Regions from separate parts of the Shewanella sp. S23-S33 genome, predicted to be linked through region 3. Evidence: predicted binding sites of a transcription regulator. Region 3 holds the regulator's gene; each other region holds the start of a gene.
The links. The regulator sigma-54, encoded in region 3, starts transcription at its own class of promoters, with help from an activator protein. The targets are predictions, from matches to a motif close to GTTGGCACGNNNNTNGNNT.
Positions count from the first base shown of each region.

Region 1 (3,281 bases), on a different contig from region 3:
CATATGTTAATGCGTTTTATAGTAGAGTTTTGTACGAGAATTGTGGGTACATCACCCATACCGACGCCATAAACCGTCGCCCTGCTACAATTTCTTGGCAATTGACCAATTAAAAGCTGTGCTTCTGCAATACGGTTATGACGACTACTTAACTGGATACCATTAACGCTAATGGTTTGTTCACGACCTTGCACTAAATGGGCATTTAAATCTGAGACTGAAGCAGTGTTTAGTACCTGACTTAGTAATGGCCAACGTCTGTTTATAACTTCTAAATTGTCATCAAAAAGTACAGTCATTAACGGTATCCTTGAAAGTATTTTTAATTTATCAAGAGAAGCCTGCGAACTGGTCTCTCCACAGGGACTCGAACCCCGATCGGCCGCTTAGGAGGCGGCTGCTCTATCCTGTTGAGCTATGAAGAGACGACAGTGATTATACTGGTTTTATCTTTGATTAAAAGGCTTATGATTTAGTTGCTTAAATCTTAAGCGCTATGTCGTTTATCTGTACATTGTAGGCGGCATTTTGGTCTACAAGTACTGCGGTGGCGCTTTCTTCGCTTACTTGCTCAATTTTTACCGTTGCACGACTTTTGGTCGCGACGGCGCGCATTTCATTGAGTCTATCGGGTAAGTTTTGTTGTAATACTACTTGGAATTTATCACCGACACGAATGCCATGTTTACGGCCTAGATTTAATATAATCCTGTCTGCTTGTCGGCTAACGACTTGGCCAAGTAATGGCCTGCAATTAAGTGTGCTGTCTAAATCTCGGGTAGCTTGCAATATTAATTGAGTAATACTTTTTCCATAGGAGGAACGCCAGAATCTATTACTGTTGGGAGCAATGATAGCCTGTTCTTCAAATTCCCATGGGGCCGATGTGCTGTAGCTTTTGCTCCAGACCTCTTCGCCACTGATCCCATGATAGAGGCTGAGTTTGAATTGAAATTGCCTTAGCGGAGCTTCATCCCAAAATCCTAAGAAGGTGGGTTGTACAGGCTCTATCGATATATCAATGATCTGCGGTTGAAGAATATATTGGCTGTCGGTAATTTCACTGAGCCAGCTTGGGAGTCTATAACCGCGAATATCCACTAGGTCTTGTTCAATATCGAGTCGCTCGTTAGCATGGATGTGACTAAAGCCAGTTGAAGAGTAATCTTCTATAGTGTTCCCTAACGCCTCTGAAATGACCTCTTCAAAGCCTGAAAGTTGTCCATATCTAAGCTGAGAACGATCTTTTATTTGTGTTTGAGGTATTAAAATAGCGGCCTTTAATTGGCCATTAGGACACTGTTGTGTTGGATCATCATTTAGATCGAGGCGTAGGGATACATATATTTTATTTCCCTGAATTTGTTCACTTACGAGTTGGATGTTTATGGCTTGGGCGTTGCGATTTATCGCAAAGTTATTTTGTGTGAGGTTACCATTAGAGGTTTGTTGCTCGCTGGATATTTGAATACCTGTGCTTAATGTCGCATAGCTAACAGCTTGATTAATTGCTTCTTCCCTTGCTTGAGCTGTATTACCATTGATAATAGTTGCTTCTCCGCTGGCTTCTATCCATTCGGCTCTGGTGGGCAAAGAAAGTAGTAAAAGGCTCAAAATGATGAGCGAAGCTGAACCTGGTATGTGCATCAATTCAATCCTTATCGCTAAGCTAATGGCGATATTACCAATCGAGCCAGTTTTCTGACTCTTAATCTAATATGGCAATAAAGCAAATTTCGTGCCTGAGTATGAGAACTTTTGATAAAGTTTCCATTGTTACAGTCGATATACTGCGTAATAGAAGAATATTGTCGGACTGAGGTTAATATTGGTCTGAAGATTGCTGGTTTTTGTTACTCATTAAAAATTTGAAGCTTAGAAAGTGAGTCACTTGACTGCCAATGCACCCATAGATGAGGTAAATCCAATGCTAAAGCGTGTGATTATTCCCTTAACATTGATAATGTTAGGTGGATGTGTAGCTAAACCGGTTACGCCGCCCAAACCGAGTTTAGTGGATGGCAATGGGTTGCCGCCAACGGCAGTGATTAACCATTTAGCACAGCGAATAGTGACTGAGCTCGTTAAGCAAAATGATGCTTTGCGTTCTGATCAACCTATCGTAGTTGCAACACCAGTATTAGTGGGCGATTTGAATGGCACTAATGCGTTAGCGCAACAGTTACAGCAAGGATTAATGACGTCACTCCATAGCTTTCAGTTTAATGTGGTGGATTTAAACTTAGCTGATGGCTTGAGAGTCACATCTGACGGGGATTTTATTTTGACGCGAGATTGGCAAAAATTGTCGAAAGATCTTCCTGTTGAGCATCTTGTCGTTTCGACTATGAGCGTAGTAACCAATGGTATGGCGATCAATACTCGGATTGTGAACATTAGTAACAATCGCGTGGTATCGGCATCTCAAACTTTTGTGACTCAAAAAGAGTTGGCAAACTACATGCAGCCTTCGGAGCAAATTGTGTCACAAAATGGCATCTTATATCGTCAGGCGAGTCCAGGTATGAATGAAGTGCGTGTTTTAGGAGATGGAAAATGAAACGCTACCTTTTAGTTATTGTGGCGCTAATGCTAACTGGCTGCGCTGCTAAAGATAGATATGTGCAATGGGAAGATGTGCCGCCGCCGAGTTTTCCTAAGTTAACGGCTATAGGATATGCGCCGTTAGCGACTCAACCGGCTAAAGAGCAATCACAAAGAGTGTTGATGGCTATGCAGGCATCAAAAATTGTGGCTTATCGTGAATTAGCGGAACAAGTTTATGGGCAGAAAATAACGGCAAACAGCAGTGTCAGTGATTGGATGTTGACGGACGATAATGTCAAAGCGTCAGTTTCTGGCGTGATCCGCGGCGCACGAGTCGTTAAGAGTTATCCCGCAGGCGAGCATTATGTCACTGAGTTAGAACTTGATTTTTCACAGGTTTGGGCGCTTTATCAACAACAGAGCCGTCCACAACGAGTGAAGGAAGTGACGTATTTCTAGCGTTTTTGAGAGTATGTTCAACAGCATGTATTGAGCCGCGTATTTACGCGGCTTTTCTTTTTATACAAGACATGAATATCTAATCAGAGCTTAGAAAAGGGAATGCTAAGTGGGAGTGATGCGCTTGTTAGGCCTTTAAATCATTGCCTAAACTTGAGATAGTCGAGGTCTTGCCTTTATCGTTATAGGTGAGGCTGGAGGCGTTTCTGCTGGCTTGTAAAGCTTGAGCAAAGCGATTTAAACTCGCTAAATTCATCTCAATTAAACTGGCATTT
Region 1 covers NZ_JBHFFD010000019.1:24,058-27,338, forward strand. The annotation lists gene ACHA99_RS05090 (motility associated factor glycosyltransferase family protein) at 1-299, opposite strand, end outside; tRNA gene ACHA99_RS05095 (tRNA-Arg) at 350-425, opposite strand; gene ACHA99_RS05100 (flagellar assembly protein FlgT) at 481-1,647, opposite strand; gene ACHA99_RS05105 (FlgO family outer membrane protein) at 1,928-2,560, shown strand; gene ACHA99_RS05110 (LPP20 family lipoprotein) at 2,557-3,006, shown strand; gene ACHA99_RS05115 (flagella synthesis protein FlgN) at 3,134-3,281, opposite strand, start outside.
Region 1: ACHA99_RS05100 (flagellar assembly protein FlgT) is a predicted target of sigma-54. The motif match lies at 1,728-1,746, and genes of this name have one in related genera.

Region 2 (3,281 bases), on a different contig from region 3:
CCAGTCGCTCATAAAGAACTGGCTTAACCAGCCCACTTTTTGAGCATCTGCGAAAGTGCCTGTGCCACTGTATTGGATACGGGCATTAGCCATTCGCGTTGAATCGACAGTGTTATCGGGTTTAATGTCCTGCGAGCGAACGAGACCAGTGACACGAATAAACTCATCACCATTATTGATTGAAATCCATTTTTCACCACGGATCACTAAGCTGCCGTTGTTTAGCACTTGCATCACGTTTGCCGAGATGCTGCCATCTAGACTATTGCTCTGATCCGCATCCGATTCACGCTTAGTGTTCATGCTATCTTTGTAACGCAAATCAATTGGCACTCCGCCAATGGACACATTACTACCACCAGCAAAGATGGGATCTAAGCTCATGTCTGAGCCTTTTTTGATCTGATTGCCTGCACTTTTCTTCGCCTGAGTCGATTCCTTCAATACGATAGTGATAATGTCACCGACTTTGTGGGCGCGTATATCCGAATACAAGCTAGATGCTTGGCTGTCTTGATAAATAGAGCCAGTTGCGGCAATTTTTGTCGGCGGCGCCTCTGGGTATACCGGCGCGTAAAAGGGATCATCCGCAAGGGGTTTCTTTTGCGTCGAGCTACAAGCTGCAAGCAATAACGCGACGGCCAACACAAGATATCTAGCCATGATGTTTGCCTCTATAAATTCTGAGTCACATAAGACAGCATCTGATCTACCGCTGAAATCACTTTGGAGTTCATCTCGTAAATACGCTGACTTTCGATAAGGTTAACCAGTTCCTCGGTCACGTTAACATTAGAGGTTTCTAAGGCGCCTTGACGAATCGCTCCCATGCCATCTAACGAAGCGGTACCTTGAATTGGCGTGCCGCTCGCACCGGTTTCCGTATATAAGTTTTGTCCCATAGGATCTAGACCCGATGGATTAATAAAATCCGTCATCGTCAACTGACCCACGACTTGGTTCTCAGCGGTACCCGGCGTTTTTACTGAAACTTCACCCTCTGCTGAAACGGTAATACTGGTCGCATTATCAGGAATAGTGATCGCGGGTTGTAGCAAATAGCCAGAACCTGGCGTCACAATCTGACCCGTATCGTCTAAGGTAAACTGACCATTTCGAGTATAAGCAGTGGTTCCATCAGGGAGCTGGATTTCAAAAAATCCAGGACCTTCAATCATGAGATCCAGTGAGTTATCCGTCGTCAGCATGTTACCCTGAGTAAACATTTTTTGAGTGGCGACGACTTTCGTACCCGCACCTATGTTTAATCCGTTGGGTAGCTTAGTGTTAGATGCACTAACACCACCCGCTTGGTTAACTGTTTGATAGAGTAAATCTTCAAATACTGCGCGGCTTTTTTTGTAGCCCACAGTGCTAGCGTTCGCTACGTTGTTTGAAATCACTGAAATATCAGTTTGCTGTGCGTCTAAGCCAGTTTTACTAATCCATAACGCCGGATGCATAATCTATCTCCTAACTAATACGCATTAATGAAGATGAAGCGCGATCATTCTCTTCCGCGGTTTTCATCATCTTGACTTGCAATTCAAACTGCCGCTGAAGATCAATCAAAGACACCATTTCATCAACAGGGTTAACGTTACTGCCCTCTACGGCACCACTTTCAACTGCGACGAAAGGGTCAGCTGGTGCTGGTTCACCTGACATTTGTCGAAATAATCCATCTTCACCACGCATCATCTGCGCATTGCCGGGATTAACTAACTTCAATCTCGCCACTTCTTCTATCACTTCAGCAGTCGCCCCTTGAGGGCGAACAGACACTATGCCATCCTGTGAAATTGACACTTTATCAATAGGTAATGGCAGCACTATCGGGCCAACATCCCCCATCACGGGATTGCCTCTGTCGTTATACAACATGCCCGTCGCATCGAAACTGAGACTACCGGAACGGGTATAAGCTTCACTGCCATCTTTCGCCTGAACGGCAAACCAGCCATCGCCTTTAATGGCAACATCGAGATCCCGTCCAGTGGTTTTTATCGGACCAGAGCGAAAATTAGCTGACGGAGATTCTGTCATCGCAAACACCCTTGAAGGCAACCCTTCACCGAAGGCTTGCATCGATCTGGCCTGCGCCATATCTGATTTAAAACCATCGGTATTAGCATTGGCTAAGTTGTTCGCACGGAGTGCCAGCTCATTCATATTTTGCTTAGCGCCACTCATGGCGACATAAAGGAATTTGTCCACAGACTGCTCCGTCAAATTTTCTACATGACAATATCCAAGCAAGCATCATGCCAAAAAAATAACGTTTAATTTACTGATAGAATTGAAAAATATGAAAATGAAGTGATTTGACGGCAGGATAAAGGCTAAGTGTTGCCACTGGCGGCAACACTTAGTTAAATAAAGTAATGATTAGCGGATTTGTAATACGGTTTGTTGCAGCGTGTTATTCACTTCAAGGGTACGAGAGTTCGCTTGGAAGTTACGCTGTGCCGAAATTAAATCGACCAGTTCAGTAGTTAAATCGATGTTCGATTGCTCTAACGCCGATGAACTGATGCTACCAAAAGTTCCACTATTTGCCTCACCCGCTAACGCTGGACCTGAGTTCAAACTAGCCTTCCACGACGTATTACCCACTTGCGTTAAACCTTGTTCGTTAGCAAAACGAACTAAAGCAACCCGTGCTAAAGGCACGGTTGAACCATTAGAATAACTCGCGGTCACTAAACCATCTTCGCCGATTTCAACGTTAGTTAAGCGACCTACAGTCGTACCATCTTGCGTCAACTCAGTTGCACCAAAAGGAGCCGCATATTGCGTTGGGGCATTAAACTTCACAGTCAAATCTTGAGTGCCATCGGCACCAGCTCCTAAAACACCCGCACCACTGACGCCCAAAGCCTCAGTCTTGACTATCGCAGGATCACTACCTGTGTAGACACCAACCGAATTGAACTTGAGTACAGAGCCTTTCCAACCACCAGCAGTTTGAGCTGTGCCCGTTGCATCAGGTGTACCATCGCCGGTGGTATCTGTTTGATAAGTACCAGCAGGACCGGCTAGATCGACTTGCTTTCCATCAACAGCATAGTAAGCTACCCAATTGTTCTCACCATTGTACGAACCATCTTTGGGCTTAACAAAATAAGTGGTCATAATATGTGGCTCACCGAGTGAGTCATAAATTGTCATTGATGTAACGTTATTGTAGGTTTTTGCATCTAGAGGATCGAATGCTGCGGGGTCGAGTGCACTTTCTTTAGCATTTAAGTTCATTTGTAAAGTAACATTCTCAGTCTTTA
Region 2 covers NZ_JBHFFD010000019.1:33,105-36,385, reverse strand. The annotation lists gene flgH (flagellar basal body L-ring protein FlgH) at 1-663, opposite strand, end outside; gene flgG (flagellar basal-body rod protein FlgG) at 675-1,463, opposite strand; gene flgF (flagellar basal-body rod protein FlgF) at 1,474-2,217, opposite strand; gene flgE (flagellar hook protein FlgE) at 2,389-3,281, opposite strand, start outside.
Region 2: flgF (flagellar basal-body rod protein FlgF) is a predicted target of sigma-54. The motif match lies at 2,254-2,272, and genes of this name have one in related genera.

Region 3 (3,281 bases):
TTTTACTAAGACCTTATCCTGCTCAGGCATGTTACGCACGTCGACACTGATGGCGACGAGATCGTTACTGCCTTTGAGTTGCTCAAGCAAACTGCCAATCAATGGCAAGGGAAGGTTATCGACACAATAATAGCCGAGATCTTCGAGTACCCTAAGGGCGACAGATTTGCCTGAGCCTGAGCGGCCCGACACTATGACCAGTTTCATCCAGTGATTACCTGATAGAGTTCCGTTTCATCATGCGTCTTGCGTAATTGCTTTAATATTTGCTTGTCGCTCAGCTTTTCGGCCATGCAAGACAAAGTACTTAAGTGCTGCTGACATTGGTCTGCAGGCACCAGTAGTGCAAATAAAATATCAACAGGTTGCTTATCGATAGCATCAAATGCTATCGGCTCTTCACACTTAATTAGTATGGCAATGGGCTGATCTATATCGGCTAGTCGACCATGTGGAATGGCGATGCCGTTACCTATACCTGTGCTCCCCATCTTTTCGCGCGCCACTAGGCTTTCGAATATCTCTTGAGATGAGAGGGTCGGGTACTGGGCAGCGACTAAGTCGCTGATGAGTTCCAGTACCTTTTTCTTGCTGCCCGGAGTGGCGCAGGTAGTGCACTCCGGCCGCAGTATGGTACAAAGTTCCATTATTAGTGTTTTGTTAACTTCTCTTTGTGTTTAATAACCTGACGGTCAAGCTTGTCAATCAGGGCGTCTATAGCAGCATACATGTCAGCATGCTCTGAAGTAGCAAAAACTTCACCACCTATGAGGTTTATTCTCGCTTCGGCAATCTGTTGCATTTTCTCAACATTGAGCACAACGTGCACATTATTGATCTGTTCGAAATGGCGTTCAAGTTTTGAAAACTTTTCTTCTACATATGCACGTAACGATTCGGTAATTTCGACATGGTGTCCACTTAGGTTTATTTGCATAGAAACGTCCTCCGATATCCACTGTAGGTTATAAACTTTTACGCTGATTAGAAGGTGGAATAAGCATAGCCTCTCGGTACTTCGCAATGGTTCTACGGGCTACGTTGATCCCTTGTTCTGCCAGAAGTTGTGCCATCTTACTATCGCTTAATGGTTTTTTCTGGTTTTCCGCTGCAACCAGTTTCTTTATAAAGGCTCTGATTGCTGTGGATGAGCACTCACCACCATCGTCAGTACCGACGTGGCTAGAGAAGAAGTATTTTAGTTCAAAAAGTCCCTTAGGGGTATGCATGTATTTTTGAGTTGTGACCCGTGAGATGGTGGACTCATGCATTTCTACCGCTTCGGCAATATCGTTAAGCACCATAGGCTTCATGGCTTCTTCACCATACTCAAAGAAACCTTGCTGATATTGCACTATGCAATTAGCAACTTTAAGCAAAGTATCGTTACGGCTTTCTAAGCTCTTAATAAACCATTTAGCCTCTTGCAGATGGCCGCGAATAAATTGGCTATCGGCTTGGTTTTTGGTACTGCGTGCCATAGAAGCATAATGTTGATTTACATTGATTTTTGGCATGCAGTCAGGATTAAGCTCAACGACCCAGCGGCCATTTTTCTTCGACACAGACACATCTGGGATAACGTATTCGTCATTATTGGGCGTGATCAACAAACCTGGGCGAGGATTGAGGGTTTGGATAAGTGCTATACCATCCCTTAATTCATCTTCTTTTAATTTAGTCTTACGCATCAATAACCTAAAATCACGGGCGGCGATCAGATCTAAATGATCTTTGATCAGCATACGGGCGTTTTCTAGGTTGGGAGTATCAGCGGCGAAATGCGACAGTTGGATCAGCAGGCATTCACTTAAATCGCGGGCGGCAACGCCTATGGGATCAAAATGCTGAATGCGCTTGAGTACGGCTTCGACTTCGTCAAGCTCAACTTCAGGATTGCCCATAGCTTCGAGAATTTCTTCAGTGCTTTGGGTGAGATAGCCCTGATCGTCGATGGCATCAATAATGGCGGTGGCAATGGCTAAATCGGTTTCAGAAAACGGCGTGAGGTTTTTTTGCCATTCTAAGTGTTCGTACAAACCTTCACTGGTCTCGCCTTGGAAGGGCATATCGTCTTCACGACTACCGCCGGGGCCTGAGTTTGGGGAGGCGGTAAACACTTCATCCCATGTGGTGTCCATGGGGAGCTCATCGGGCATGGATTCTTTGGTTAGCGACTCTGCCGTGTCTATGGTGGAGCTGTCTTTTTCTGGTGGCAGAGTGCTAGATTCACTGAAATCCGTATCGGATAGCGTTTGGTTTACAGGGGTTTTAGTGGCGTCGAATTGATCCTCTTCCAGCTCGAGAAGGGGATTAGAATCTAATGCTTGCTGGATCTCTTGCTGCAGTTCTAATGACGACAGTTGCAACAGACGTATGGCCTGTTGTAATTGTGGCGTCATGGTTAACTGTTGACCCAGTTTGAGCTGGAGTGACGCTTTCATGTTACCGCTGATCCCTACGTTATTATTGTTGGATGAGGTCGCTTATTATCATTTTGAGTGAAGCCCAATGGCGGTATAAATTGTCTCCATAGGCTTCGCTCGATTAACTATAGCCTGAATTGTTCACCTAAGTACACAGCCCTAACTTGCTGATTGTCTAAGATCTCTGCTGGAGTTCCTTCGGCAATCAGGTTTCCGTGACTCACAATATAAGCATGTTCACATACATCTAATGTCTCGCGGACATTATGGTCTGTGATCAGTACGCCAAGGCCGCGACTTTTGAGTTGTTCGATAATCTTCTTGATGTCGATAACCGAAATAGGATCGACGCCGGCAAACGGTTCATCGAGCAAAATGAACTTAGGATTAGCGGCTAAAGCCCGCGCAATTTCGACGCGACGACGTTCGCCACCCGACAATGACATGCCTTGGCTGTCACGGATGTGGGTGATATGAAACTCTTCGAGCAGATGTTCTAGTTCTTCTTCTCGTTCTTCGTTTTTAAGTTCTTTACGAGTTTGCAGTACGGCCATGATGTTGTCATGAACAGTTAGCTTACGAAAGATACTGGCTTCCTGCGGTAAGTAACCTATGCCTTTGCGGGCACGCAGATGCATAGGATCTGCGGTTAAATCATCATCGTCGATAAAGATATGTCCCTTATCGCTCTTCACTAGCCCGACAACCATGTAAAAGGTCGTGGTTTTACCCGCGCCGTTCGGACCGAGTAGGCCAACGACTTGACCGGTTTTTACCGTCAGACTGACGTCTTTAACCACTTGGCGACTCTTGTAACTTTTCGCCAGATTTTGTGCTCTTAAGGTGATTTGGGTC
Region 3 covers NZ_JBHFFD010000061.1:197,334-200,614, forward strand. The annotation lists gene rapZ (RNase adapter RapZ) at 1-207, opposite strand, end outside; gene ptsN (PTS IIA-like nitrogen regulatory protein PtsN) at 204-647, opposite strand; gene hpf (ribosome hibernation promoting factor) at 650-937, opposite strand; gene ACHA99_RS16835 (RNA polymerase factor sigma-54) at 966-2,444, opposite strand; gene lptB (LPS export ABC transporter ATP-binding protein) at 2,552-3,281, opposite strand, start outside; gene lptA (lipopolysaccharide transport periplasmic protein LptA) at 3,280-3,281, opposite strand, start outside.